DNA from 2 places in the Paenibacillus sp. FSL F4-0100 genome. Region 1 is predicted to be linked to the other one. Evidence: riboswitches for the same ligand, from Rfam matches in the RefSeq annotation. Region 1 holds a riboswitch; the other holds the start of a gene.

The links. Region 1 has a riboswitch for S-adenosylmethionine ahead of MHH48_RS29970 (methionine ABC transporter ATP-binding protein). Riboswitches for the same ligand answer to the same signal wherever they lie in the genome.
Region 2: another riboswitch for S-adenosylmethionine. It lies ahead of metA (homoserine O-succinyltransferase); the one in region 1 lies ahead of MHH48_RS29970 (methionine ABC transporter ATP-binding protein).

Annotation. Positions count from the first base shown of each region.
Region 1 is NZ_CP150303.1:6,576,790-6,592,441, forward strand. Features, by position in the region: gene MHH48_RS29905 (NAD(P)/FAD-dependent oxidoreductase) at 1-314, opposite strand, end outside; gene MHH48_RS29910 (NAD(P)/FAD-dependent oxidoreductase) at 793-1,794, shown strand; gene sda (sporulation histidine kinase inhibitor Sda) at 1,992-2,135, opposite strand; gene MHH48_RS29920 (YheC/YheD family protein) at 2,433-3,095, opposite strand; gene MHH48_RS29925 (hypothetical protein) at 3,317-3,526, shown strand; gene MHH48_RS29930 (iron-sulfur cluster assembly accessory protein) at 3,700-4,059, opposite strand; gene mqnE (aminofutalosine synthase MqnE) at 4,450-5,556, shown strand; gene MHH48_RS29940 (FAD-dependent oxidoreductase) at 5,714-6,772, shown strand; gene MHH48_RS29945 (YuzB family protein) at 6,834-7,082, opposite strand; gene MHH48_RS29950 (NifU family protein) at 7,165-7,410, shown strand; gene MHH48_RS29955 (SDR family oxidoreductase) at 7,598-8,371, opposite strand; gene MHH48_RS29960 (MetQ/NlpA family ABC transporter substrate-binding protein) at 8,572-9,414, opposite strand; gene MHH48_RS29965 (methionine ABC transporter permease) at 9,483-10,151, opposite strand; gene MHH48_RS29970 (methionine ABC transporter ATP-binding protein) at 10,151-11,167, opposite strand; SAM riboswitch class I at 11,275-11,421, opposite strand; gene MHH48_RS29975 (Cthe_2314 family HEPN domain-containing protein) at 11,543-12,262, opposite strand; gene MHH48_RS29980 (heme A synthase) at 12,724-13,698, opposite strand; gene MHH48_RS29985 (thioredoxin family protein) at 13,943-14,287, opposite strand; gene MHH48_RS29990 (DUF2515 family protein) at 14,426-15,652, shown strand, end outside.
Region 2 is NZ_CP150303.1:6,173,975-6,189,626, reverse strand. Features, by position in the region: gene MHH48_RS28000 (ROK family protein) at 1-736, shown strand, start outside; gene MHH48_RS27995 (HRDC domain-containing protein) at 921-1,946, shown strand; gene corA (magnesium/cobalt transporter CorA) at 2,026-2,961, opposite strand; SAM riboswitch class I at 3,397-3,526, shown strand; gene metA (homoserine O-succinyltransferase) at 3,660-4,577, shown strand; gene MHH48_RS27980 (PLP-dependent transferase) at 4,602-5,786, shown strand; gene MHH48_RS27975 (aminotransferase class I/II-fold pyridoxal phosphate-dependent enzyme) at 5,783-7,006, shown strand; gene mqnC (cyclic dehypoxanthinyl futalosine synthase) at 7,172-8,305, shown strand; gene MHH48_RS27965 (putative sporulation protein YtxC) at 8,504-9,409, shown strand; gene thrS (threonine--tRNA ligase) at 9,873-11,810, shown strand; gene MHH48_RS27955 (hypothetical protein) at 11,930-12,163, shown strand; gene MHH48_RS27950 (3D domain-containing protein) at 12,250-12,996, shown strand; gene MHH48_RS27945 (hypothetical protein) at 13,128-13,328, shown strand; gene liaF (cell wall-active antibiotics response protein LiaF) at 13,527-14,633, shown strand; gene MHH48_RS27935 (sensor histidine kinase) at 14,639-15,652, shown strand, end outside.

The DNA.
Region 1 (15,652 bases):
ACAAGATAGTCATAGGATAACGTTCCATCTTCAAGAATAACCTTCTTATCGTGGAGGCGGATTTCCTGAACCGAGGATTTGACCAGGTCGATTTTGAATTCGTCTATCAACTTGGAAATGGATACCCGGGTGTTCTCAATGCTGTCTGTTCCTGCTGCCGGCATATGCAAATGCGTTGTAATATAATGATAATCATGGCGATTCACCAATGTAACATCGGCCTCATTATAATTCAGCTCTTTTTGCAGCCGCTGCGCTGTCAATATGCCCCCGTAACCCGCGCCAAGGATTACGATCTTCGGTATGCTGCTCATTCTATTGCTCCTTCCAGCTTACTCTTTATATATACAGTATGGTACACATGTTAACATTCTGTGAAAATGCATCCAAAAAAAGAGAAGAGCCCTTATCAGAGCCCGTTTCATCATTTGACCTGAAGGTTCATTAAGGTTCAAAAACAGCTGAAACACTAAGTTTCCTTAATGCTGCTGCAGTTGATAATATATGGGACTACCCTGTAATGAACGCAAGTTATCACGTTAATCATATGCATAAACCATGCAAATATCAAGAAATTTTTTGCCATATAATGTGCAAATAATTCCGCCATTCATCCCCTTACTTACTAAGTAAGCGCATCCATTCCAATGTTAGGTATTTTAACTCAATTCTCGTCTTTTCATGCCGGTTCGGGACGATTATAATAGGTAAGGAATTCATGAATCAGCTTTATCCGGACAAGAACGTCTGTCTGATTCGAATATAAACTCATTTTATGGAGGTGCTTACCGCATGACAACGATGCCACAAGACAGCAATATGACGGATCTTTTGATTATCGGTGGCGGACCTGCAGGTATGTTTGCTGCTTTTTACGGCGGAATGCGCCAAGCTTCGGTAAAACTTATCGAGAGCATGCCTCAGCTTGGAGGCCAATTGGCTGCGCTGTATCCTGAGAAATATATTTATGACGTAGCAGGCTTTCCAAAAGTAACCGCTCAAGAGCTTGTGAACAATCTGTCTGCCCAAATGGAGCTCTTTAAAACGGACATTCGTCTTGAAGAGAAGGTACAGGCTGTGGAAAAACTCGAAGAACGTCATTTTGTCGTAAAAACGAATCTGGGTGAACACCACGCCAAAGCTGTCATCATTACAGCCGGTGTAGGAGCGTTCCAACCCCGTCGACTGGAGATTGAAGGAGCAGAAGCATACGAAAAGTCCAACCTTCATTATTTCGTCAACGATCTCAGCCGCTTTAAAGGTAAGAAGGTTCTCATTAGCGGCGGCGGCGACTCTGCGGTAGACTGGGCGCTCATGATCGAGCCGATCGCCGAGCAAGTTACACTGGTTCATCGCCGTGATAAATTCCGTGCCCATGAGCATAGTGTTGAACAGCTGATGGCATCGAAGGTGAACATCATTACGCCAACCGAGATCACCGAATTGCATGGTGAAGATACCATTACGAAGGTTACGCTTTCGCATATTAAGACCAAAGAGACGCAAGAGATTGAAGTGGACGATGTCATTGTCAATTTCGGGTTTGTGTCCTCCCTCGGTCCGATCTCCGAATGGGGCATCGCCATCGAAAGCAACTCCATTGTGGTGGATTCCCGTATGGAAACAAGTATCCCCGGTATTTTTGCAGCCGGCGACATCACCACCTATCCGGGCAAGGTCAAACTGATCGCTGTTGGATTTGGCGAAGCACCTACCGCCGTAAACAATGCCAAGGTTTACTTCGATCCTGAGGCCAGATTGGCTCCGGGCCACAGCAGTAACATGAAATTGTAAGGACAGCTCGGATTTTAACTTCATATACATCTATATTCATAGAAAAAAAGGTATCTTCATTCCGAGGGGGTATGCATCGCCCCGGAATCGAAGATACCTTTTCTATTCTTCAAACCATATGTAGAACTTGGTTGAAAGCTCCCACATTATATACGTATCATGTCGTAAGTTATCTATTCTATATACGAAAAATCTGATTAATGCAGGATGCTGCCGGAATCGGTGTCCAAGTTCCGTTTATGAATCTCGGCTAGCAGTAGAGTGATGAACTCTCGCTCCAACTTCAACTCAATAGCCATATGATAGGAATCGAGAAGCATCTCATCCGTCAACATAGCCATCCCTCTCACACCCCTTCCTCAAATTTCCTGAATCTATCATATCAGACATACCAAAACGGAACAACTGTTCGCTTATCCACAACCTCTTGTGGAAATCCTGTGTATAATTTGTTGGTAAGTGTAAAAAACAGGGTCATATCAAAGTGGATTATGGGGATAAATGTTATACACAGGATATTGGGGAAATCTACTATAAAAAAAATTGATCAATTATAATATCGGTAGATTATCGTTATTTTTTTATTACCCTATTAAAAAATCATTAAACGGCTTCATTTGGGAATATTAAACAAAAATTCAGCTTGGTCTTGTATTAACCTCCAAAATCCAAATCTTGCCCTCATTGTCTAATCCATAATCAAATCCCAGTTCGCCGATCCCTGGAAAACGGGATTCCAGTATTCCTATGCACTGTCTGGTTACTTGGCGCATTTCATTGCGCTTTTCCCTCGCATTAATATGGGGCAGTGACAGCCGGAGTGCATGACCACAACGAAGCAGCGTCCCCCCTTTACAAATATTCGTCACAAAAAGCCCTGGGTTCGCGAGTCGCCCCAGCATGGCCCGGAATTTCCATCTTCCTCGATCCTTGACTACCTTTACACGGTAATCCAGCGGACGTCCCTGAATATTAGCCAAATGAATACCCTGCTGTATCAAGTAGCGCCGTCTCAGTCTTATTCTGTTCAGTACGTATAACAGGGAATTCAATGTATCTACATGAACAGTACGCCTCTTATGGGTTACCAAGTATCCCGTTCCGTCTTTCTGTATTCGGATGACTCCGTTACCACCGGTTCCTACAATCGGCTTGATCACGACCATTTCGTGTTCGGCCAGCATTGAGACCAGGGTATCCCCTCCATACGACTGGGTAGCCGGAATGTAGGGAGCAACCTGCGGATCGGTCAGCAGCGCTTCTGTTTTCAACCACTTGCTGGCCAGTTGTCTTCCCGCCATGCTGCTTTCGCCTCCTTTTATTCATGACATACGTTATCCTATTCCCCAATCCGCTCTTTGTCTTGGATGATTGTCCGTGATGGTATGCCTAATAATTGAGGTTCTTGCTGCCTCAAGACAGCCTCCCTTTGCAAATGATGTGATCTGTCGTATAGTAAGAACAGAGCTTTGTCCGTAATAAATCCATCACCTTGGGTAACGATAAAGGAGGCTTTGTCACCTTGGCAGCATTGTTTGAAGTTTTATACTGGATCGCCATTGTCGGCATGTCGATTGCACTTGCAGCCGTAACCGTTCTTATCTTTGCCATGGGCTTCAAGTTCATCAAGGATAAGCGCAGAGGACTCGGAGCGGGCTGCATCATATTTTCGCTTGTGGCCGCCGGCATGATCGTGCTGATGCTGAACGATACCTTCTTCTTCCCGGTCTGAACTATGAAGAACCCGAAAAAGCAGCCTCTTCTTATCGCGGAGTTGGCTGCTTTTTCGGGTTCTTATGTCTATAGCGGATGTTCCCGATAACGCAAAAAAGACCTCCCCGACAAGATTGTCTGGAGAGGTCTTTCACTGTTGGACTCAGGCTTTAACCCTCTAGAGAGTCCTTATTAGCAAGGCTCTTCGTTCGGTTTGCCAGCATCCGTTGCCGTACGGAATGACGAACCGCAGCCGCACGTTACGGTCGCGTTCGGATTGTGGATGGTGAAGCCCCCGGTCATGCCGGATTCCTCAAAATCGATTTCCAGACCATTCAGGTATTTCAGATCGTCCTTCTCGACAACGACCTTCATATCCTGCAGATCCATATATACGTCAGCTTCCGTTTCATTATCGTCAAAGCCCATTGCATATGAAAAACCACTGCAACCGCCGGCAGTGACACCCAGTCGAAGGAACATATTGGGCGTTTCCTGTTCAGCAAGCATTTCTTTTAAACGTTCTGCAGCTGAGTCGCTGATTGTAATCATAGGTCACCCTCCTTTTCGTTCACTCCTTAAGTATACTCCTCTTCGCGAATTCGCTCAAGGTTGTTATGATGGCTTTTGATATGTAATGACAAACCTATTTTCAATTCCTCTATTTGTGTTGCTACCCCGAGGGGTCAGGTTTATAATAGGGAAGGAACATGGGCGGCAACTGTTGGATAATTGTCACATACCCCGGTTAAAAAGCGGCAAAGGTTATGGCTGGTCCACAGTTGTATATTTTTTCACAAACTCATTTATTTATTCAGCCCATTATTGATGTTGTTGTTATACCACTATAAACGGACCGTTCCCTTAGGGGAGTGATTCACTTTATGATCGCTTTTCTGCAGAATCTTCTAAGCAGATCAAGTGTGAACAGGAGGATTGAACATGTCCACAATTGTGACACCATTTACCGATCAGAGAATGGCCGAGATCGTTGCGAAAGTCCAACGCGGCGAACGCCTGAATCTTGAAGACGGTGTGTATTTGTACCAAACTGATGACCTGCTGACCCTCGGGCAGCTGGCTAATGAAGCAAATTTGCGCAAGAACGGGAAGAAAGTTTACTTCATAGAGAACATGAGTCTCTATTTCACGAATGTATGCGAATCCTACTGCGCTTTTTGTAATTTCCGGAAAGATCAAGGCGAGGAAGGCTCCTATACCCTCTCCGGCGCTGAGATGATTGAATATGTCGAGCAGCATATTCATCCCGGCATTCGTGAATTTCACATCGTTGGCGGACATAATAACCATGTGCCGTTCCAGTACTATGTAGATTCCCTGAAGGCATTGAACGAGCGTTTCCCGGAAGTAACGCTAAAAGCCTATACGGCGGCGGAGATTGAATTCTTCACTCGCATTAGCGGACTTAGCACAAAGGAAGTACTCCAGGAACTGCAGAAAGCAGGCCTTCAATCCTTAACAGGCGGCGGCGCCGAGATTCTGTCCGACCAATATCGTCAGAAGATGAAAGTGGACAAAGCCAACGTGGATCAATACCTCGACGTTCACCGTACCGCGCATAAACTTGGCATGAAGACACACACCACCATGCTGTATGGATCGATCGAGAGCCACGAGGACCGGATCCGCCATATGCTGCAAATTCGGGATCTTCAAGATGAAACGAACGGATTCATGGTATTCATTCCCCTATCCATGCAGCCGAAGAATAAGAATGCAGGCATCATGCGCCGCAATTCAGCCTACGAAGATTTGAAAACCATTGCCATCAGCCGTTTGATGCTCGATAATATCGATCACATCAAAGCGTACTTCATTAATATCGGGGCGCAATTAACTCAAGTTGCTCTCAGCTTCGGCGCTTCCGACGTCCATGGTACGATCCTCAAGGAACGTATTAGCCATGCTGCAGGAGCCTTAACACCGGAAGGGCTGACACGCAAAGAGCTGGTCTGGCTCATCCAAGGCGCAGGCCGGATTCCGGTTGAACGCGATACCTTCTACAACGAGATCAAGGTTTACGAATAAATCTTACCAGCAGGGATTTAAGCAAACGAGAGACGTTCCAAAAAACGGAAAACAGGTTAAAGAGATAATATAGCGTGGGTAACCTAAGCCGCTTCCAGCGGCGTTTTTCTTGCGAATCGGCGCTCACCTTCTTATCTCTTGAGAAAGGAAGAAATTTATGAAAAAGCTCGTCATTCTCGGCGGAGGCTATGGTGGTCTTGCCCTAATTCAAGAATTATTCAGCGGCTATCTTCCTCCGGACGTGGAGGTCGTGCTCATCGACCGCATGCCATACCAAGGACTCAAAACCGAATATTACGCGCTGGCAGCAGGCACCGTGGCCGATACCGCCGTTCGTGTTAAATTCCCGGTGTATGACCGCCTCCAAATTGTATATGGTGAAGTCACATCCATTGATCTAGAGAAGAGGCTTGTTAACCTGACGAACAACGATCCCGTGGAATACGATCAACTCGCCATTGCTCTGGGATGTACGGACCGTTATCATGGAGTACCGGGTGCTGAAGAATTCACGTTCAGCCTGCAATCTTTCTCTGCATCCCGGGAAACCTATCTGCACCTGAACAACCTCAGACCTTATGGTCATGTTCATATCATTGGCGGAGGCTTAAGCGGCATCGAGCTCGCTGCCGATCTTCGTGAAAGCCGGCCTGACCTTAATATCGCCATCTTGGACCGAGGACAACGGGTACTTTCTTCTTTTCCTAACCGTTTGTCTGCTTATATTCATCGCTGGTTTGAGGAACACCATGTGGACATCCACAGCGGCGTTTCCGTATCCCGAGTTGAGAAGGACGCCGTGTACAATCTGGATGTGCCAATCGCAACCGACCTGGCTGTATGGACGGCGGGTATTCAGCCCGTAAAGGTCGTACAGGATCTGGATCTGCCAAAAGACCGCAGCGGACGCATTATGCTGAACGAGTGGTATCAGGTTCCTTCCCATCCGGAAGTGTACGTGATCGGCGACTGCGCCAGCCTCCCGTTCGTCCCAAGCGCCCAAGCCGCTGGGGCTCAAGCCGAGCAAGTGGGACATGTCATGAAAGCTTTATGGCGGGATGATACGCCAAAGGTATCTCCGCTGAAGCTCAAGGGAACCCTCGGTTCCCTCGGCAAACATGCAGGCTTTGGACTCATGGGCAGCACCTCGGTTCTGGGCCGGGTACCAAGGATACTGAAGAGCGGCGTTCTCTGGAAATCCAAGCGTCACTACTAGCACTGAGCAGGCTGCAGGCGCTTTGTAGATCCTTACGGAAGGAATATGCCAGGAATCAGGGTCAGCTTTCCTCTTCGCTGTCCTGAAAGCTTTCCAGTTTGGCTATGACAACGTCAAGCAGTTCTTCAGCCGTGGGAGCCTCGACCCATTCGCCATCCACATAAGCGAAGGGCATCAGATAGCACTGGCCGCAGCTGGTCAGGCAGCCGTATTCGATGACTTGACAATCATACTTGGCTTCAAGCGTCTGTAGAACTTTATCCGTGCCAAAATAGGAATTGCTTGTGCAAAACTCAATGATTATGGACATTGTGATTAGACCTGCCTTAAGATTGGCATTTTATTTTGCCGGTTTATGTACTATAATATAGGGAGGAAAGGAGTTGAACAAGATGAGTGAAAACACGCAAACCACTGTATATGATGAAGTGGCTGAAGTGCTTGATAAACTTCGTCCGTTCCTGCAGCGCGACGGCGGTGACGTGGAACTGGTTGACGTTGAAGACGGCATCGTTAAGCTGAAATTGATGGGTGCATGCGGTAGCTGCCCTAGCTCCACCATTACTCTGAAGGCAGGGATTGAACGCGCCCTGGTTGAAGAAGTAGAAGGCATTCAAGAAGTAGTTCAAGTATTCTAAATCTTCTTTAACTATAAAGAGTCTTGGTTTCCCTCGTGGAACCAAGACTCTTTTTTTGAGATAAAAGAATGAATAAGTTTTCAGCGAAGCGTAAGCCATTCTTTAATCGCATTTATATGTTTTGGGGTCAGCAAGTATTGGGAATAAGCATCGAAGCATAGACTCCACTTTGTTGTGGGGTTGTATGTTATTCCGGCTTAATCAACGGGCGGATCGGGTCCAGCCCACCGGATATATCCATGATATTGCCAGTAATGAAATCCGAATTATCCAGGCATAAATATTCGATCACCCTGGCGATGTCCTCCCCGCTTCCCGATCGTCCGCGCGGGGTCAGCCCATCTTGAATGCCCGAAACTTCATCGATGGTCTTCTCTTTATTGGCTCCGCGGATGTCCCCAGGACAGATCATATTCACGGTGATTCCATACGGTGCTTCTTCCACCGCAAGCGTCTTCGTAAAGGAGACCAGGCCCACTTTAGCAGCCGCGTAGGCTGAACGCTGAGGCCACGCGCGGGCTTCTCCCGCATGTCCGAATCCAAAGTGGATGATGCGTCCCCACTTCTTCTCCCGCATGGCAGGCAGAACGCGGTGGTCCAGCAGCATGACGCCGGTTAAATTGCCATTCACCATATGGACGATTTCGTCCCGGCTGTACTCTGAGAACAGACGACGCTCCCGAATGAAAGGGCCTGCGTTGTTCACCAGGATATCGACGCTTCCCAGCTGCTCCTCCGTCTGATCCACCAATGAATACAGCTCACGCTCGCTGGCGATATCGGCTTTAATCGCAATAGACTTCACGCCAAACCCCTCGATTTCACGGGAGAGCGCCTCCGCTTCATCCTTGCTGTTTACATAATTTATAGCCAAATGACATCCCTGCCGAGCTAACGACAGCGCCGTCATTTTCCCCAAACCTGTCGCACTGCCTGTAATCAGCGCCACTTTTCCCTTCAAGGCTTTCCCTCCTCAGATGGATATCCTTCCTTCAGTATAAAAGATTTGATAAAGCCTAACAACTTGCAACCCGGCATAGATGGCCGCCACACAAAAAAAAGAAAGGACTTATCCATAAAGACCCACGGTCTTTTGGATAATGCCCTCTCTTCACGGATACGATGAACTAATCTACAGCATCATCGAGCCTTTGGCTCGAATTAGAATGCCGGAATGACAGCACCTTTGTACTCTTCTTCGATAAAGGTCTTCACGTCCTCGGAAGTCAGCGCTTTGGCCAATTTTTGAATGGCGTCGGAGTCCTTGTTATCCGGGCGAGCTACCAGCAGGTTGGCATAAGGGTTCTCTTTGTCTTCGATAAAGAGTGCATCCTTTGTTGGGTCCAGTCCCGCTTCAAGCGCGTAGTTCGTGTTAATGACAGCCAGATCCAGCTCATCCAGCATACGCGGCAGCATGGCGGCTTCAACTTCCTTGAACTCCAGGTTCTTCGGATTTTCCACGATATCCTTAGCGGTAGCTTCAAGCTTGGTTTCATCTTGCAGCTTAATTACGCCATTCTTGGACAGCAGAGTCAACGCACGGCCTGCATTCGAAGGATCATTCGGGATCGCCACAACCGCTCCATCCTTCAGCTCATCCGCAGATTTAATGGTTTTGGAGTAAGCACCCAGCGGCTCCACATGCACCGCGATCACGGATTCAAGATTCAATTTACGCTCTTTGATTTCGTTATCCAGGTAAGGCTTGTGCTGGAAGAAATTCGCGTCGATTTCTTTGGAGTCCACTTGCGTATTTGGCAAAACATAATCCGTGAATTCCACGATTTCCAGGTTCACGCCCTCTTTTTCAAGCGCTGGTTTAACATGCTCCAAAATTTTGGCGTGAGGTGAAGGCGAAGCGCCTACTTTCAAGGTTACGGTCTCTTGAGTGCCGCCTCCTGTTGTTCCCCCTGGCTCAGCTGCTTTATCCGCAGGCTTGCTGCCGCACGCAGCCAGCACCGTAACCAATGTCAAACTGATCAATGCCAATGTCCATTTTTTCATTCTAAAAACGCTCCCTCCGAAAATATATTATTTTTTATATTGTCTTCCTTGATGCCTCATCCATCCCGTTATTTTCTTGTAAAATGTCGGACCAGACGATCTCCTGCCATTTGCAGCAGCTGTACCAGCACAATCATTAATACGACGGCCAGAATCATGATCTCGGTCTCATAACGGTAATACCCATACTTGATGGCCAAATCTCCTAAACCGCCTCCGCCGACTTGACCGGACATCGCGGTATACGATACCAGGGTTACAATCGTGATGGTCATCCCAGCCAGCAAGCCCGGACGAGCCTCCGGGAGGAGAACCCTCCATACGATTTGGCTTGTCGAGGAGCCCATGGCATGAGCCGCTTCAATCACGCCTTTATCCACTTCATTCAAAGCCGTTTCTACGAGCCTAGCGAAGAATGGCGCAGCGCCGATCACGAGCGGCGGAATGGTTCCCAGCACGCCGTACGAAACACCTACGAGCGACTTCGTAATCGGGATCATCGCAACGATCAGAATAATGAACGGAACCGAACGCAGGATGTTCACAATGAACGACAGGATCGTGTAACCGAAGCGCACCAAACCGGATGTAGATCTTGCAGCCATGTAGAGCAGCACGCCAACCGGCAGTCCGATGATGAAACTGAACAATGCCGAAGCCCCCAGCATCCGAAGGGTATCCAATGTTGCCGTCCATATCTCTTTCCAGTCGATCTGGGTAAAATCAAGCCCGAACATTAATGAATCACCTCCACGTCTAATCCTTGTTCCAGCAGCTTCCGGATCGTGTCTTCTATGGCACGCTCTTCCCCTTCGAAACGGACGATGAGCTGGCCATACGGCGTTTCTTTGATCGTGGAGATCGTGCCCTGCAGAATTGCAAAATTCACGCCCGTCTCATGAACGGTATGGGACAGAATCGATTCGTACGTTTTCGATCCAAGGAACGTAATCTGCACCGCCCTCGAAGGTCCGTTCGCCTGGCCCTGAATGGCCAGCCGCAGCGCTTCGCCGCTGTCCATCTCCTGGCGGATAAATTCCTGGGTTACTTCATGTTTCGGCTTCAGGAACACTTCCGTTACCGGCCCTTGCTCCACAATGCCGCCCTGATGAATGACGGCGACCCGGTCGCATATGCTCTGAATCACATGCATCTCATGGGTAATCAGCACGATCGTCAGATGAAACTTTTTATTAATGTCCAGCAGCAGGCGCAGGATCGAATCGGTCGTCTGCGGGTCAAGCGCCGAAGTGGCCTCGTCGCACAGCAGCACTTCGGGATCGCTTGCGAGCGCTCTGGCTATGCCGACCCGCTGCTTCTGCCCGCCTGATAGCTGGGACGGGTATTTGTCCCGATGCGCCTCCAAGCCGACCAAAGCCAACAGTTCGGATACCTTGCGTTCCATTTCAGCCTTTGGTGTCTTGATCAGACGCAGCGGAAACGCAATGTTATCGTACACCGTCGCGGAAGATAACAAGTTAAAGTGCTGAAAAATCATGCCGATTTTGCGGCGTTCCGTCTGAAGCTGCTTCTTGCCAAGCGACGTTAAGTTCTTCCCGTTCACCCACACCTCGCCCGAGGTGGGACGCTCCAACAAATTGATACAGCGGATCAATGTACTTTTACCTGCACCGGAGTGTCCGATGACTCCGAAGATTTCTCCTTTTTCAATCGACAAATCCAATTCGGACAACGCAGTGGTTAAGGTTCCCGCTTTTCCGTACTGCTTCGTCAATTGCTTGAGCTCAATCAATCCGATAATCCTCCTTTTTCCGTAGCTTCATATCTATTTACCCAAAAGAAAAGAGCCTCTTTTTGTAGAATCAAAAAGGGCCCTCTTTACGTAAAAGTCAACGCCTTTTCTCATCTGTCAAAGCCAAGGGATATCCTGTAGCTTTGAAGGAATTAGCACCATGTCACTCCAAGCGTCACTGCGTTAAGCAATTACACGCTGGAGTCGGTTGCCGGGCTTCATCGGGCCTGTCCCTCCGCCTCTCTCGATAAGAAAACATCGATATGAAATTTTTCCGATTAATTTGATCTGATTTAATAACATTTAATGAATGCAATAGTTAGTATAGATTCTTTTCAGGTTTTTGTCAAAAGGAATTTCATGGCGATTTTGTGCCTAAGCCCTGACTCCATTTTTCCCCCAAAGCTCGTTCGTATATTTATAAGAGGCCGCCAGACTCCGGCATACCATATCGACACCTTGTTTGAGATCGTCCAGGTGCTGATCGATATCCTCCAGCTCGATCTTGTCCGACAGCCCTTGATGACGCTGCCATAAATCATCCTGCATCTCGGAATTCATGTAATGGATTTCGGCGTTGCGCCGTTTCCGGAGCGAGTTCAGCGGCGTTTTGTAACGCTCCTTGATCGCTTCCAGCTCTTTGGCCAGCTCTCCGTGGGCTTTCAGGAATTTAAACTGCCGCAGGACCGTAAAATAAGAGAAATGCGCCTTCACCTTGGAGGTATGAAGATCGTACAAATCGTTCAACACCGTCCCCAGCTTGTCAAGGATCGAGAATACCCGTATGAAGCCGTTTTTGTAAAAATACACATATCGTTGATATTCCCCTTGCTCCTGAATCGACATGTCATCGATGTAACCCGATTTGACCGATTGACTGAAATGCCTTGCCGCATTCCAGCTCTGTTCCAGCTCATCCAGGGAAACGATCAACCCCCGGGTCCAAATCTCAAGCTTGCGAAAGTCATGCGTCGGATCCTGATTTTCCTCCATTTCCTTCTGCAGCAGCCGGGTTGTCTTGACCATCGATTCGATGGCTTCCTCAAGCAGTCCGTTATTGTGCCGGGGCTGTTCCCCAAGTAACATACGAAGCATGGCGTTACCCCCTCGAGTCATCAAATTAATCTTCATTCTTGGACCGCTATTTATCGAAATAGTGATTCCACCGCGTTTAACCGTCTTCACGATATCCTCACGCGGGAACAACTCATCCCGGGTATCCCGATTTCATTCGTGTTTCAATGACCAGAGGATTGTTCTTATAGGATGTCCCCGAAACGACCAGACAACCCCCACAGAATGGAGCGACTTGAGATATCCCCGGGATATCGCCTTCGTCAATCTTAATAAATATAAACTAATCCGTTGCGGGATCAAACCTTTTCAATACTGCTTCCAGCGTCTCCTTGATATCGGACAGGTCGAGCGGAAGGTTTGGCTATCATCCACTTCCCTCCTCACTATACAACAAAGCCCTCGAACGCTGGTTCGGGGACTTTGCATAAACGACGTTGCCTTAAATTCGATCTTTTCGTTTAATGATTTTCGCTTCTTTTTTATACAATTTTTTCACGAGACATGCTATGATCCGGCCGCATTTCGGCTTTAACCGGCTTGCTGAGCTGCCATACCCTGACACTTAAATAACAGAGTACGCCGAATAAGGCCGCGATCAGCAGTGTATGTCCCAGCGCGGAGAATACGTAAACTTCCTCGTTATGCATCGTTGCCATAATGAGGGCACCGCTAAACACTTGCAGCAAGCAGAGCACGGTTGCCGAAATGCCCAGCATCTGTATCTCCCGGTTGTCGCGGTTCCGCCAATATGCAAAATGCCCCATTACCGCAACCACGATCAGCAGCAGAAGCGCTGCCACCCGGTGCATAAAGGCAATGCCGACTCCACCGCCGAGCTCCGGGATCACTTCCCCGTTACACAGCGGCCAGCCCGAGCAACCTTCTCTAGAATCGGTGTGGCTGACGAATGCACCAATATAAACGACGATATAGCTATACAGGGTTGTGCCCCAGACTAAATTACGGAAACCCTTGCTTACCCGAGGTAGACGTTCCAAGTCTACGGGCCCCTTCGCCTGTTCTACCCGCCGCATACCCAGAGCCAGCATGACGGAGCTAGCAAACGCAATCAGCGAGAAGCCAAAATGCAGCGCCATAATCGCAGCCGATTGAGGTTTAACCACCGCAAGCGCACCCATGATCGCCTGCACTACAACGAATACCGAGGTCCCGATAACATAAGCCATCAAATCCCGGCGATCCCGCTTGTACTTCCAGAACGCAATCAGCGAAGCCAGCGCGGCCAACCCCGCCATTCCGCTGACAGCCCGGTGGGAATACTCAATCATGGAGGATACCGTGTAAGCGGGAACAAATTTACCGTTGCACAGCGGCCACTCCTGGCCGCAACCGAGTCCCGAGCCCGTCTTTGTCACAACCATGCCTCCGAACGTCGCGAAGAACATAATTAAGCATGTTATGTAACTCAGCCATTTTAATTGTTTATCATTCACTTATCTCACCTGCTGCTCATAATCATTCACTATTTAAACCTTTACGGGATCGCATCGTACACAGTCCACATTTCATTATACCTGATTCTGCCGCTACGGTCACTTGAGCGATTGTGACAAAATGTTCAAAAATGAGAAAAACCTTCATGATACAGGTACTTGACTTCTTCACCCTACCTCTAACTGATATGTAAAACAACACCGCCGCCAGTTATAGATCAAGGCGGCGGTGCTATAGTCACTCTTACTTATGAATCGTACTGTATACGTCCACGGCACGCTGCAGGAAATCTTCAATCTCCTGGCGCGATTTGCGGAGTTTGTTAACGTAGCGAACCAACTCGCGTCCATCGGAGTATGCAACAAAGCTAGGGATACCCATAATATTTTGCTGCTGACTCACGTCACCGACAGCATCGACGTCAACCTCAACCAGAGTCAATTGGTTTGAGAACTTTGTCTCAACCTCCGGCATGAATGGATCGATAAACTTGCAATCGCCGCACCAGTCTGCTTTAAATACGGCAACAGTCAGTCGCGGAGACTGGATTGCAACCTGAAATTCTGCTTCTGAAGTGATTTTTTCCATTGATTATCTCCCCTTTACGTCGAGTTCCTTCACCCTTAGTGAATCAAAATGTTGAGTGGAAGTCAAATTTTAGAGCATACTGACATTATGATGCTCACAGGCTGGGATTAACCATCAGAAAGTGCAGGTGACCCCCGAATGCACTCGAATGGAGTCAATGATAATAAAAACCGGGGCAAGGATGTATGGTCATGGACGGCAGCTATTCCGCAAGCCCTGAGCGAATCATGGTCGGGGATGATCGCATCGTGGCGATTCTCCTTAAAGCTCCGGACAAGCAGAAACGAATTGCGTTGGGACTACACAGCCGTTAGAACGATTCGCAGGCAGCTCAAGGATATCCTCTCCTCCCATCCCTATCTGCAGCAGAGCGTTTCCCCGTTTCCGCTCCCTTCCATGCAAGGGTATAGCGATATTCGGATTCATGAGACCGGTCCAGAGGTTCAGCTATCTCCAGAAGAGCAGGAGTTGAGTCATCATATTCAAGAGGCCACAGCTGCAGCCAACCGAAGTAACGTGACCCGTACGCAAGCCTATTGGGACTGCTATGTATCACAACCTGAGCTGCATTGGGCCTTTCTGGCCCACATGGTATCGCGTAATGCCGGGTGGAATATGAGTGATCTGAAGGGTGGATTGATGTCGGATCTTATGAATCCGACATTTAAGAACAACCTGTATCGCTTCCTGGAGCGCTGCAATGCACTGATCTTCCAGGACGCCTATCCCCAGCTGCTGCTCTATATACACAGTCGAAAAAAAGGTAAGCCCCTATTTCATTTGCTCCCCCACTTTCATGTTTCAGCGTTCATGACACCGTTCTGGGAGCAGTTCTGGCATGATCAGAGCAGTTCGCTGCTTACGGTAGCCCTGATCATTAATGAGCAGAACTATATTGAGGGGCGTGTGGCGAGACACCCTTTTTACCTACAGCATATTCTACAGGATCCCTTCTTTCGGATGCATGAGCTGACCCGGTTGAATCAAATCGTGTTTCCGCTGGGTCAAGTCCATCGAACAGAGTCGGGCGAAAGCCCTGCCCAGAAGCCCTTATCCCCAGCCAGGCCGCTGGCTGGACTTACCTTACCCAAGTTTGACGACCTGTCCATTCGGATCAAGGCAGGCCGTTCGCTGTATGCTTTATTGTTTGGGTATGAGGAGATATACCGCGAGGTGCTGGCATTCGCACGATCCACCAAGCATCAGGGATCGCGCGCCGAATATTGGCCGGCCTTATTTACGCCGACGCTTGAGCAAGCCATGAATCATGGCCACGCGGGATCTGACCTCATCACATCAGAATGGCTGCCCGATGGCCAGCGTCTGTACAGCCCTTATCTTGAAGAGATCTGGGAGGATGAGACC
Region 2 (15,652 bases), 400 kb from region 1:
GATCGGAGTCGGTTCTTTCGGACCGATTGATCCGGTGAAGGGCAGCCCGACTTATGGCTGCATTACTACGACACCGAAGCCGCATTGGAGCAATTACAATATTGTCAAAGCATTGGAAGAGCGTTTTAATGTTCCGATTGGATTTGATACCGATGTAAACGGAGCTGCTCTTGGAGAATATACATGGGGCGCTGCCCAGGGACTGGATAGCTGTCTGTATATCACCATCGGAACGGGAGTAGGAGCAGGCGCCGTGGTAGCTGGTGAATTGATTCACGGTTTGTCTCATCCGGAGATGGGACATATTTATGTGCGCCGCCATCCGGAAGACCGGTATGAAGGGACATGCCCTTATCATGCAGACTGTCTGGAGGGGCTTGCTGCCGGACCGTCTCTTGGCAAACGTTGGGGAGTTCCCGGTGTGGAATTGACGCCGGATCATCCGGCTTGGGATATGGAAGCTTATTATCTGGCTCAAGCGCTGATGAATTATGTCCTCATTCTGTCCCCGCAGCGTATCGTGATGGGTGGAGGCGTTATGAAGCAGGAGCAGCTGTTCCCGCTGATCCGCACGAAGCTTCAGGAGCTGCTGGCCGGATATGTTCAGCATCCAAGCCTTCATGATGGGATTGATCAATTTATCGTTCCGCCGATGCTCGGCGATAATGCGGGTCTCTGCGGCGCATTGGCGTTGGCCAAGCTGGCAGTAGATGAGGCCAAGAGCGTTCAAGCTTAACCCTATTTCTTATATAGAGTGAATCAAAATTAGGTTGATTTTATTACAGATTATGGTATTATGATGTCAACAGTATAACGTATGGAACGGGAAGCACCTTTCTTTGTCGCTGCGGCGGAGGAGAGGTGCTTTTTTGCGTTGTTCCATCGTTGTGCTGAATGCGTAAGCGGGAGGTATTTGAGGGATGCAAATTGTGTTCATGAATCAGATGAGCGGAGCGGATGAGTCAGGTCACATCCGTTCTGCTCAAGTATGGATCGGTGAGGAAGAGGGGGGATGGCGGCTTGGCTGGCGGAACATGGAACCGGACGGTGATGTATCCGATGATGAGTGGTATGAGGGAAATTCATGGAATGAGTTATTATGCGTGTACCGACATCAATTAGCGAAGAAGCTTGGAGAGGGCTTCCGGCCGCTAGTTGAGGGGGTATTCCATGAACCGGGAGAGACTGGAGGCAAGAATCTCGGCGCTCAGAAGCTGCAGTGCTACAGTGAGCTGTATGGCTCGGAGGAGTTGTACACGGAGCTGTGTGCTTGGCGCAGAAGAAAGGCGGCCTCCGGAAGAAAAGCACCTTACTTCATTGCCAGCAATCGAGTGCTGCGTATGATTAGCGCCTTCATCCCCCAGAATGAGGAAGAGCTGCTACAGCTTCCGGGAATCGGGGTCAGCAAGGCTTCGGAGCATGGGGCGGAGTGGCTGGAGATCACGACGAAAATCGAACGAACCACAACCTTTCCACTGGATTGGGTTTACGAGCAGCTGCAGGAAGAGGTATTCTTGTCCTGGCTGTATAAACAGAAGGAGCAGCGATACAAGCAAGAGCTCGACCGCTTCCGAATCCGCCGTACGATGCTGATTGGGATAGCTGAGGGAGCTTCACTGGCCCAGCTGGAAGAGCGCACCTCGTTATCTCGTCGGGATTTGGTTGAGGAATTGGAGGGGCTCGAGAAGGAAGGTTATGATACGGAGCAACTGCTTGGGGTTGAATTGAATACGATGACGGCTTCAGAGCAGGCAACGGTATGGAAGGCGTTTGAAGAGCTGGGCGATACGTTTCTTAAACCCGTATTACAACGGGTATATGGAGAAGGACAAGCCCGGAATGGAGAGGTAGAAGACATTGGCGGAATGGAGAAGCTGTATGAGCGGCTGCGCCTGATACGGATTCGCTTCCGGCGGGAAGAGTCTGGAAAAGCAAACGCAAGCTAATCCACATAAACGAAAATCAGGACGGATTTCCTCGTGGCAAGGAGATCCGTCCTGATTCTGTCTGTGGTTCTGTGGTATTTCATATCCAGTCTTTTTTACGGAACAGATAAAACATGAGAGCTCCGGCAAAAACCATGATGCCTAGAACCACATAATAAGAGTATTTCCAGTGAAGCTCAGGCATATTGTCAAAGTTCATGCCGTAGATGCCCGTAATCAGCGTCAGTGGAATGAAGATGGTTGTGATAGCGGTAAACACACGCATGATTTCATTGGCCCGATTGGCGATACTGGATTGGTAAGCTTCGCGAAGGTTCCCCATGAGATCTCGATAAGTCTCGAATGTCTCGGAAATTTTCACGGCATTTTCATAGATATCGCTGAAATACTTCTGCAACTGGTCATCGATCAGCCGGAGATCTTTTTTGTTCAGCGTATTGATAACTTCCTTCTGCGGTCCAAGTACCTTTTTCAACCAAAGAATCTCGCTTCGCAGACCGATAATCTCGCTTAAGTGTGATTTTTTGGTATGCATGAGGATGTCTTCCTCCAGCTTTTCAATCCGCGCCTCGATGCGGTCCCCGACGGAGAAATAGTTGTCCGTGACAAGGTCGATCAAGAGATAGAGGAAGCGGTCAGGCGTGCTCACTTCATCCTCCCAGAGAAGCGGTTTAACGCTGCGAAGCTCGTGGATTTTTTGCTTGGTCATCGTAATAATAAAATGCCTGCCCAAGAAAACGTTCAATGCGCGAAGGAAAATTTCTTCGTCGTCAAACCGGATGCTGTTAACGACGATAAAATAGTGGTTCTCATATATTTCAATTTTTGGACGCTGCTCTTCTTCGCTGAGGCAATCCTCAACCGCAAGATCATGCAGGGAGAAGAGAGGTTGCAGTTCGGCTAAATCATCCTCGTCCGCATCCAGCCAGTAGAAGCCGCTGGCCGGAGGGGTCAGCGTCATTTCGATGTCATCAACAGGGGTAAATACGCCCGAATCGACCAACCGGATTTTCATCTGATATCACTCCTTTGTCAAATACAAGCTGCTTGGTTAAGCAGTAAAGGCACAGGATATCAGCCCACCGGTGTAGGGGCATGTCAAGGAAGGTTAGAATACGATAAAAACGCATGAAAAATAACGCCGTCCTCTGCCGGTAGACTGATCTTAATCCTATGCGGTTGTGCGTCTTGATCTAGTTTCTGGCTCGGGTCACCGTCCATCTTCCATGTCACCTCTTTCATACTCGGTTTTCAACAGCACTTGTCTAGTATAACGCCGGGTGTAGGACCTTTCAAGTTGAAATCCGGCGCAGCCAAGGACCATGGTACAGGGTATGGAAACCTTCGGTGAAGTGTGACAAACTTTATGAAAAGGTTCTTGACGAAAAATTGGGAATGATTTAAAGTAAGTATCAATTACGAACAATTTAAGACAACTGAATAAAGCGAAATCTTATCAAGAGCAGGTGGAGGGACTAGCCCTATGAAACCCGGCAACCGGCGGCAACATCGCACGGTGCTAATTCTTGCAGGAGATACGACGCTTCTTAGAAGTCGTTGTATAGTCTGACAGATGAGAGAGGCGCATTGTGATACGTATATGATGACCTTTCTCTACTTTGAGAAAGGTTTTCTTGCGTTTATACAGTCTAACGCTCTTTCTCACAGCTTTTTATGGATGTATCATTTCATATTTCGAAGGAGTGAGCCACGATGCCGATTAAAATTCCGGATGCCTTGCCGGCAAAGGAAGTTCTGGCTGGAGAAAACATTTTTGTCATGGATGAGAGTCATGCATTTCATCAGGATATCCGCCCATTGCGGATAGCTATTCTGAACTTGATGCCAACCAAGGAAACGACGGAGACCCAATTATTGCGATTGATCGGTAACTCCCCGCTCCAGGTGGATGTTGTCCTTCTTCATCCGAGTTCCCACGTTTCGAAGAATACGTCGGCTGAGCATCTGAAATCATTTTACAAAACCTTTGAAGAAGTGAAGAACCGTCGTTTTGACGGCATGATCATTACAGGAGCTCCAGTCGAGCAGTTGGAGTTTGAAGAAGTGAATTACTGGGATGAGCTTACTGAAATTTTTGAATGGACCAAGACGCATGTGACCTCCACGCTCCATATTTGCTGGGCATCGCAAGCCGGACTTTATTATCATTACGGCGTGCCGAAATACAGCCTCGAAGAAAAATGCTTTGGCGTATTTCCACATACGATCAATGAAGCGTGTACCAAGCTGCTCCGCGGCTTTGACGAAATGTTCTTTGTTCCGCACTCCCGTCATACGGAGGTTCGGCGCGAAGACATTACAGGCATTGACGATCTGGTCATCCTGTCCGAGTCCGAGGAAGCAGGAATTTATTTAGTTTCAAGCCGGGATGGCAAGCAGATATTTGCCACAGGACATTCCGAGTATGATGCGGACTCACTGAAATGGGAGTATGACCGGGACGCTGCCAAAGGAATGGATATCGCGCTGCCGCGCAACTATTACCCGAATGATGATCCAACAAGGACGCCTCCGTCCATATGGCGAGCGCATGCAAACTTATTATTTACTAATTGGCTCAATTACTATGTATATCAGGAAACGCCATACGATATTGGTCCGCAAATATAGAAGTATACGGGAGGAGAGTTTGTGATGGAGAAGAAACCTTTGAATATAGAGAGCCGGCTGGCACAGATCGGGTCGGTGCAAGAACCGGTAACCGGAGCCGTGAATTTTCCGATTTATCACGCTACGGCATACCGCCATCCCAAATTAGGCCAGAGCACAGGGTTTGATTACACCCGTACGAAAAATCCGACCCGTTCGGTACTGGAGGACGCCTGCGCCGAGCTGGAATCCGGTGATGCCGGCTTTGCCTGCAGCTCGGGCATGGCTGCCCTTCAGACGATTTTTGCTTTGTTCGGTCAAGGGGATCATCTGATTGTATCGCTGGATTTGTATGGAGGGACCTATAGGCTTCTGGAGCGGATTATGTCCAAGTTTGGCGTAACGGCTACGTATGTGGATACGAATGACCTGGATGCGCTGGAAGGGGCAAGAAGGCCCAACACGAAGGCTGTATTTATCGAAACGCCGACCAATCCGCTTATGATGATTACGGATATCGAAACCGTCTGTACGTGGGCAAGGCGCCATCAACTGATCAGCATCGTGGATAATACGCTTTTGACACCATATTTCCAAAGACCTATCGAGCTTGGGGCGGATATTGTCATACATAGCGCCACCAAGTATTTGGGAGGACATAACGATGTGCTGGCGGGTATCATCGTAACGAAGGGAAAGGAACTATCGGAAGAGATGGCTTTCCTTCATAATTCCATCGGCGCGGTGTTAAGCCCGACCGATTCCTATCAGCTGATGAGAGGAATGAAGACGCTTGCCCTGCGCATGGATCGGCACGAAGCGAATGCAACCGCAGTGGCAACATTTTTGACAACTCACCCAGCGATTGGCGAGGTGTATTATCCTGCCCTGCCGGATCATCCGGGACATGACATCCAGAATCGCCAATCCAGCGGCAACACCGGCATCTTCTCCTTCAAGGTGAAAGATGCCCGCTATGTGGAGCCCGTGCTGCGGCACATTAAACTGATTGCGTTCGCAGAAAGCCTAGGGGGCGTCGAATCTCTGATGACCTACCCTGCCGTCCAGACCCATGCGGACATCCCGCTTGAGATTCGGGAAGCGATCGGTGTGGATGACCGCTTGCTCCGGTTCTCGGTCGGCATCGAGCATGCGGATGATCTGATCGCGGATTTGGATGCTGCACTGAGCGCAGCCATAGCTGAAGTGGAAGGGAGCACGGGAGAATGAGCAGCGATAAAGGTCCATCAGGCTTGGAAACGCAAACCAAGCAGTTATCAGCAAAACGGGGACATGAAGAAGATGAACTCCGTTTCGAGACGAAACTATTGCATTTCGGCGGGGAAATCGACCGGGCAACCGGCGCTTCCAGCGTTCCGATCTATCAAGCCTCGACATTTCATCATGAGGACATCTTTAACCCGCCGCTGCACGATTACAGTCGTTCCGGCAATCCGACGAGGCAGGCGCTGGAAGAATATATCGCCCTCTTGGAGGGAGGCGTACGCGGTTTCGCTTATGCTTCCGGTATGGCGGCGATCTCCAGCTCGTTCATGCTGCTCTCCGCGGGCGATCATATGATCGTGACGGAGGATGTGTACGGCGGAACCTACCGCCTGCTAACCAGCATTTTAAGTCGTATGGGCATCGAGAGCACCTTCGTAGATATGACCGATCTGGATCAGGTGAAGGCTGCCCTCAAACCGAATACGAAAGCTGTCTATATGGAGACCCCTTCGAACCCGACTCTGAAAATTACCGACATTGGTGCCGTGACGGATTGGGCGAAGGAGCATGGACTGCTTACCCTGCTGGATAATACGTTCATGACGCCGTTTTACCAGCGTCCGATTGAATTCGGTGTGGATATCGTCATTCACAGCGCGACCAAATTCCTTGGCGGACACAGCGATGTGCTGGCAGGTCTCGCGGTAGCCAGAACCCAGGAGCTTGGAGACCAATTGAAACAGCTGCAAAATGGTTTGGGCACGGTGCTTGGGGTCCAGGATTCCTGGCTCCTTATGCGCGGCATGAAGACGCTCAGCACACGTATGGCCCACTCCGAGCAAAGTGCAGCCAAGCTGGCGGCCTGGCTGCAAGGAAGAAGCGATATTGAGCAAGTGTACTACCCTGGTCTCTTGAATCATCCGGGACGTGAGGTCCATGAGAAGCAATCAAGCGGTTATGGCGCGGTCATCTCCTTTGACGTCGGCTCAGGCGAGCGTGCCAAGCAGGTGCTGAACCATGTGAAGCTGCCGCTGGTAGCGGTCAGCCTGGGAGCTGTGGAGAGCATCTTGTCTTACCCGACGATGATGTCCCATGCAGCTATGGGCGAGGAGGTTCGGCATGAACGCGGAATTACGGATGGTTTGCTCCGTTTCTCGGTCGGACTCGAGGATGTGGACGATCTGATTGCTGATCTGGATCGGGCTTTTGCTGCAAGTTACTAAAGATTTGCATGAAGTTAGGGACATCATTTGAAGATTTGCCAAATCATAGAATTCGGCATCCTGTCACGGACGGGATGTCGTTTTTAATGCCGGATTGTGGTAGGATGAGATAGAAAAAGTTTTACTGGTGTTTGTTATTTTGCTCTAAGTAGGGAGGCTGCAAGAATGAGTGCGGTAAACCGTATATTGGATAAAGCTTTACGCGGTGAGCGTTTAAACCTCGAAGATACCGTGACGCTTTTTGAAAGTGATGAGATTGAGAAAATTGGTCATGCGGCGGATGTGATGACAAAGCGTCTGCATCCGGATCCTATCACGACATTTGTTATCGGCCGGAATATCAATTACACGAACATATGTGATGTATTCTGCCGTTTCTGTGCTTTTTATCGCAGACCGGGCTCTTCTGAGGGCTACGTTCTGCCCGATGAGACGATCTTCCAGAAGATTCAGGAAACCGAGGATGTGAACGGTACTGAAATTCTGATGCAGGGCGGAGTCAATCCGGATTTGCCTTTCAATTATTATACGGATCTGCTTCGCAATATTAAGAAGCGGTTTCCTAACATTACGATGCATTCCTTCTCCCCGGCGGAAATTATGAAGATGGTGGAGATCTCCGGGCTTACGCTCGAAGAGGTGATGCGCGAGCTTCACAGCGCGGGTCTGGACTCATTGCCTGGTGGCGGTGCAGAGATTTTGGATGATCGTATCCGCAAAAAAGTCAGCCGTCTGAAAGGCACATGGCGCCAGTGGATGGATGTCATGCAAACGGCCCATAAAGTCGGCATGAACACGACGGCTACTATGGTGATCGGCCTAGGCGAAACGATGGAAGAGCGTGCGCTACATATGCTTCGCGTGCGTGATGCGCAGGATGAATGCATTCAGAACGGTTATGATTCCAAAGGCTTCCTGGCCTTCATTCCATTTACGTTCCAGCCGGACAACACGAACCTTAAGCGTGAGCGTGAAACGCCGGAGGCGTACTTAAAGACGGTGGCCATCGGTCGCTTGGCAATCGATAACGTTCCGAATTTGCAGTCGTCCTGGGTAACGATGGGACCTGAGATCGGCAAGCTGTCACTCAGCTATGGCTGTAATGACTTTGGCAGCACGATGATGGAGGAGAACGTGGTTTCTTCCGCAGGAGCCGTGTATAAGGTCAATATTGAATCGATTATTCAATTGATCCGTGAGACCGGCAACATTCCGGCTCAACGCAACACCCGGTATGATATTCTGCGCGTGTTCGAAGATAACAGCACTGTTGAGCGCGACTTCGTCATGCAGAACTAATCCTATACTTCATGAAGATCCGCAAGGCGGGCCGAGCAACTCGGTCCGCTTTTTTTATTATCTGAAAGTATAACCTTCCGAGGAGCGCGCCATTTATTAAATATTCTTTCGGACTTGCTTGTTTTTCCAAGCAGGAGTTCCGTATATCCCCGAGCGGGTCCCCATATACTGAAAAGGGAACTCGAAAGGAGTGATTCCATGGAACTGTTCAGCATTTCTGTCGGTACACGGACGGAAGACGAGAAAAAGGCGTTTCACCGTATATTGTCACACAAGCAGAAAGAGCTACATAAACACTGCAAGCAGCTGAAATTCACGTTCAGCGCTTCGGATGACCGCGTGATTTGGACGTGCTCCGGCAAGCTTCCGCTGTCCTCATGGACCGCATCGGCCGACACGCTGCGCCGGCTCACTGCCGAAGCAGTCACTGCTTATATTTTGGAAGCAAAGGAGCAGGAGATTGCTGCACGGTTAATGTTCTCGGAATTCGAGTTTGATGATGAGGAAGAAGCAGGGCGGATTCTGCAGTGGTTTTTGATGCTCCTGCAAAAAGAGGAAGGCCCGTCCGGGGACTTCTGGCAGAGCCGCAGACGCAAGCTGTCTGAAGGCATATATCAGTGCCTGAACGAGGCACCTGAGCTTAACCTGGATGGATTTATGACCTTCCGGCTTCAGTCCTACGAACAGGAGCTCCGCGAGATGGCGGAGTATGCAGTGGATGAATTTATGCTCGATCAGCAGTACGAGGAGTTTGTCAGCCTGCTGAAATATTTTGTTTATTTTCAGGAGCCCAAAATGCCGCTGGTACACGTCATTCATAAGGGGGAGGAAGATTTTCTGCTGCTGGATGGCAATCTTCGCCCGATTGAACGTCCTCGAGATGAAGGACTCGTTATGGAAAGGCTGGACCAGGATATGGAGATTGAAGATATGGTGGTCAGTACACTGATTTCGGTATCTCCGGCCCGCATGATTATCCACACGAGACAGCCTGAGCTTCCCGTTATTGTGACATTGGCCCACATCTTTGATAACCGCGCCGAAGTATGCTGCAGTTGTCCGGAATGCAGCGCGCTTCTCGGAAGCGGACGAATGATGACTTGACGCACCGAAGCGGTGAGGATTATAATTACTGATAAATTCACGTAAAAGCTCTGACAAAGACATGAATCAATCCGGATTTGACCGCTCAGAGAGAGGAACCTCGGCTGCAATTTCCTCCGGTTCGCCATTGATTTACCCCTTTGTAGCTGTGTCGTCGAACCCGCACATCATGATGAATGCGGATGAGTAGGCTTCACCGGTTCATGACCGTTACTCAATGCTGATGAAGGATCTTAATCAATTATGTACCCGGTACATAAGCTGAGGGAGAGATCGAATTAGGGTGGAACCACGGGTATAACACTCGTCCCTTCGCGGGACGGGTGTTTTTTGCATGTTCCGGTATCTTTGCTGAAGTCCAGGCGAGCACCGAGCGGTTCATGCCTGGAGTTCGCGGGGAGACTAACGCGTCCTTCATATATGGAAGAAACGTGAAATTCTTTTTTCTTGGGAGGAATACAAGGTGGCTATTAGCATTAAATTGCCTGACGGCTCCGTACGGGAGTATGAGGCGGGCAGCAGTATTGAGGATGTGGCTGCGTCGATCAGCAGCGGACTTAGAAAGAATGCGGTCGCGGGAAAAATGGACGGGATCGTTGTGGATCTCTCGACACCGCTTCAGGACGGAGCTTTGATCGAGATCGTAACCCAGGATACGCCTGAAGGGCTTGAAGTGATGCGCCACAGTACAGCGCATTTGCTGGCTCAGGCAACCAAGCGTTTGTATGGAGCGAAAGAAGTAAAGCTGGGCGTGGGTCCGGTCATTGAGGACGGCTTCTACTATGATATGGATCTGGAAGAGCCTTTGAATCCGGAGGACCTGCAGAAGATCGAGAAGGAAATGGAACGCATTATCGGCGAGAATCTTCCGATTGTCCGCAAGGAAGTGAGCCGTGCGGAAGCGCTGCGCATCTTTGGCGAGCTTGGGGATCCGTACAAGCTGGAACTAATCAATGCCCTGCCTGAGGATAGCGTTATCACGATCTATGAGCAAGGCGAATTCTTTGATCTCTGTCGTGGACCGCACGTCCCTTCTACCGGCAAGATCAAAGTATTCAAGCTCATGAATGTGGCAGGCGCATACTGGCGCGGCGACAGCAAGAACAAAATGCTTCAGCGCGTTTACGGTACGGCGTTCGTGAAAAAAGCGCAGCTCGATGAGCATCTTCACCTGCTTGAGGAAGCCAAGAAACGCGATCATCGTAAGCTGGGCAAGGAATTGCAAATGTTTACGTTCTCGCAGCTCGTTGGACAAGGCCTGCCGATCTGGCTGCCAAACGGCGCGAAATTGCGCCGTACCCTGGAGCGTTATATCGTGGACATGGAGGAGCGCCTTGGTTACCAGCACGTGTACACGCCTGTCCTCGGAAACGTGGAGCTGTACAAAACGTCCGGTCACTGGGAGCACTATCAGGAAGATATGTTTCCGAAAATGGAGATGGACAACGAGGAGCTTGTCCTTCGTCCGATGAACTGTCCTCACCATATGATGGTATATAAGAGCGATATGCACAGCTACCGGGATCTGCCGATCCGTATTGCTGAGCTTGGCATGCAGCACCGCTATGAAATGTCCGGTGCACTGACCGGCTTGCATCGCGTGCGCGCAATGACGTTGAACGACTCGCATATTTTCTGCCGTCCGGATCAGATTAAGGAAGAGTTTGCACGAGTTATTCAGCTAATCATGACCGTCTACAAGGACTTTGGCATCCATGACTATCGCTTCCGCCTTTCTTACCGGGATCCGCAGGATACCGAGAAGTACTTCCAGAACGATGAAATGTGGGAAATGTCCCAGCGTATGCTGCGCGAAGTCGTCGAGAGCTTGGACATGCCGTTCTATGAGGCCGAAGGCGAAGCTGCCTTCTACGGTCCGAAGCTCGACGTTCAGATTCGTACGGCTCTAGGCAAGGAAGAGACGCTGTCAACCGTTCAGCTCGACTTCCTGCTGCCTGAGCGCTTTGAGCTGGAATACGTCGGCGACGATGGCCAGAAGCATCGTCCGGTCGTTATCCACCGCGGCATCCTGGGTACGATGGAGCGCTTTACTGCTTTCTTGCTTGAGAATTTTGCAGGTGCGCTGCCGCTGTGGCTGTCACCGGTACAGGTTAAAGTCATTCCGGTTTCCAATGCCTTTGAAGACTATGCCAAGGAAGTGGCCGAGAAGCTTCAATTCGCCGGTATCTCTGTCGAGTCGGATCTTCGCAACGAGAAGATGGGCTACAAGATTCGGGAAGCCCAGCTCGAGAAGATTCCTTACATGTTCATCGTTGGCGAGAACGAGAAAAACGCGGGTGCGGTTTCCGTTCGCAAACGCGGCGAAGGGGACATCGGTGCCCAGCCGCTGGACGAGATCATCCTCAAGCTTCGTGAAGAAATTAACACCCACGTCGTTTAAGTTTAGCTATAAGTGCATGTTCAAAAAGGTCGATTTTCAGCACCGAAGCTTATGCTTCCGATGTGCGTTTTTTCAAAACGCTTCAGTTGGATGAAGCTAGGGAGTGAGGAGCGGAGCGTATGTTTTGGGTACGTGAGCACCGGAAGGCCCGGCTGAATTCAAGATTCGATGCCGAACTGCTTCCTGATTCGCTTCGTGTTAGATATAGAATTTATGAGTTATCAGTGGAACTGATGAAATTCTATATCGCAAGAAAACCTACCTATGCATCGCGGTCGCTCATCCTTGAAGTGGCCTCGATAGAGGTTTTCTTATCAAAAGCGGACTTTTTGAACAACCTCTATAAAGCTTAAGTAACGATGGGACATGCAGACCTCTGCCATCACGTATATTCTATTCGGGAAGTGGGAACCCTCGCTAGTAAGGGGGAGGTATTCACATGATCCAATGGAAAAAGTGGCAGAGGTTTTTTGCTGGTTTTATTTTATCAGCCGTCTTGTTTAATGAAGGTTCTTCAATGGTAGAAGCATACAATCTGATTCTAAGCGAATCCTATGATTCAACAGACTTCAGAAATGTGTATGATCCGGCCGGGGAAATTCAAGGCTCCGATTACGTGGAAATGTCTCGCTTCTATGCGCTTCGTGTAGCAGGTTTTAGCGATATGAATAGATACTTGGAAGTTCCGAATACGGGGCCTAAGGCCAGCAAGACTGGGAAGAAACGCGAATCCATGCCTGTGCTTGCGCCGAGGGAGGACCAGGTGCTGCATACGGTGAAGGTAACCGCTACAGGGTATACGGCAGGTTATGAATCGACCGGAAAGAAACCGGGACATCCTCAATATGGAATCACCTACTCCGGGGTGAAGGTTAAGCGGGATCGAAATATGGTATCTACGATTGCCGCGGATCCGAATGTATTCCCGCTTGGCAGTATTCTCTATATACCGGGCTATGGTTATGGAATCGTAGCGGATATCGGTTCTGCGATCAAAGGGCAAAAAATCGATCTTTACTTCTCCACAACCAAACAAGTGTTTAAGGAGTGGGGGAAGAAGGACGTCGAGGTACAGGTTATTAAAACCGGAAGCGGCAAATGCACGGAAGAAATGCTGAGAACCCTGGATAACGCGATTGAAACCTATCGTTTCCTGCCTTCATCTGTTTTGGAGGAAGCCATTTAGGATGATTTTGGCGTGTAGATTGGCAGTAAACATTTAAGAATAATGCCAACCTGTTCATCACATACTACTTTTCGGGGGCTAAACCCCTGAAGAGGATGATGGTATTGCATATGAACAGGGAGGTGAATACTGTGGCTAAAAAGAACAAGGTACAAGAAAACTTTAAAACACCAAATGAAAAGTTTAACGCTGAGTTTGCTGAAGATACCAGCATAGCCAGCAATCCAAAAGGGAATTCCAAGGTTCAGGAGAACTACAAAAAACCGAACGAGAAGTTTGACGCTGAGTTTGGCGAACTGAACACACCAGGGGACCATTCTGCAAACCGTTAAGGTGTAGATGTCAGCGCCCGTTCGTGCCAAATAAGACCTCCGCTTTAGCGGGGGTCTTTTATTATGGTATAATTCCCATTTTTATCCATGGACTCAGTCTCAAGACCGAGATCAACTTCATTCCACCGCCGCTAACCTGTTCAATGCAATATGTTGTACACTGTAGTTAAGAAAAAAATAGAACTGGAAGGCAAGGGGATGACCATGAGTAGAAAAGGATGGAGCCAGCTTAGCAACGGTTTGCTGCTCATCGGTATTGGTGTGGTGTTTCTTCTAAATCAGCTCGATATGATACATGTGGATCTTGGTTATATATTCTCGACCTTTTGGCCGGTATTCATCATCTGGTTCGGCCTGCAAAGCTTAATTTATGCACGTGGAGGAGCACTGTGGGGCTCCGTTGTGCCAATCATAATCGGATCGTACTTTCTTGGAAGAAACCTGGATTTGATTGACTTCTCATTCGGCGATCTGATCAAGTATGCGATTCCGATTATCCTGATTGGGTTTGGATTGCAGGTTATTTTTAAACCGAAACCTCATACGCCGCCGCCATCACCGCCAAGTCCGGATGACTTCAGCTCGCATCGGCGCGACGATTACAACATTCCCGATCCGCCTGAAGCGCGTCCGCTTGATTCTTCCCTGGATGAAGAATTCGAACGGAGATTTGGCAGGCCAGACAAGGCTGACAAGACTGGAAATATCCTGCCCGATCCTGAACTAGAATCACCGGATTTTCATGAGCCGGGCAAGGGGTACCGCTGGCAGGGACAGCATCATGAACGCCAGCGCCAGGACCGTCAAGATCGCAGCCGGTTCAGAGTTCATGTTGATTTTGACGATAACGGCAAAAGCTACAGCGACGGATCGGATTATAAGGATGAACAGCACCACCACCACCATCAATCTTGGCACAGCCATGATGCGGTGAACAAGTCCTCTTTTATCGGGGACGTGCATATGGGGAAAGATTATTTTCAGCTGAAGCCGACAAATATCTCGCAGTTCATCGGTGATACGGTGCTGGATCTGACTAAAGCCCAAATCCCTTACGGTGAAACGAAAATCAACATCTCGGCGTTTATCGGGGATGTCAAAGTATTCGTTCCAAATGATTCGGATGTCGGCATTCATGTCACGACCAACTCCTTCATCGGCGATATGAAGGTGCTGGAGGAAAGCCGCAGCGGCTTTATGAGCAATGCCGGTCTGGAAAGCCCGCATTATAGGGAAGCAGGTAAGAAAATTCGAATCACCGTCAGCGTATTTATCGGTGATGTCAAAGTGAATAGGGTAGGATAACCGTTATGATGGGAATATTGAAAAATACCAAATGGGTGATACTGTTTTACTTTCTGTTGATTGGAGCCGGGGTTGCTGTTTTCCTGTATACAGCAAACCAATCCGGCTACATACATATTGAAGATAACCGGCTGTGGGTGTATTACACGGTCGGTGTACTTCTGTTTACGGGGATTGCGGGATACATTGCGGGACAGCGCATCCAGCGACCGCTGGACCTGCTTCATCTGAACATGCTGCAGGTTGCCAAAGGAAATCTGAACGTGCGACTGCCAGCCATGGAAGACGGCTCCTTTGCCAGAGTATACGATGAGTTTAACGGAATGACAGAAGCACTGGAGAAGAAGATGAAGCTGCTGCAGCGCCTGGGTGAGCAGGATGTCATTGAGAAAGAGATTGCTGCGGAAGCCGCGGTGCTTGAGGAACGACGCCGGATGGCACGGGACCTGCATGATACGGTCAGTCAGCAGCTGTTCGCGATCCATATGTCGGCTTCATCGCTTCCGGCGGTTCTGAAGAGAAACCCGGAGCAGGGCGATAAAGTGCTTGGCCAGTTGATTGAGATGTCTCACGTGGCGCAGAAGCAAATGCGTGCGCTAATTGCACAGCTTCGGCCTGTTGAACTGGAAGGAAGAACCCTAGAGGAGGCACTCGAACGGTGGTTCCCGGATTACTGTCGCCAAAATGGCCTAAAGGGCATGAAGGATGTTGAACTTTACGGCGGAGTGTCGGATGCAATTGAGCATCAGCTGTTCCTGATTATACAGGAAGCAGTGGCTAATATTGTGAAACATGCCGGTGCAAGCCTTGTCAGCATGTCGCTTCGTGAGGATCAGAAACGCGTTATTTTAAGCATTAGCGACGATGGGATTGGGTTTGACGAGGTGGCAGGCAAGCAGGGTTCATACGGGCTGTCCACGATGCGTGAGCGAGCCGAAAAGCTTGGTGGGCAGGTCGATATTATAAGTAAAAAGGGTGCAGGGACAACAGTTCGCGTGAATATTCCGCTGTTTGAGGCC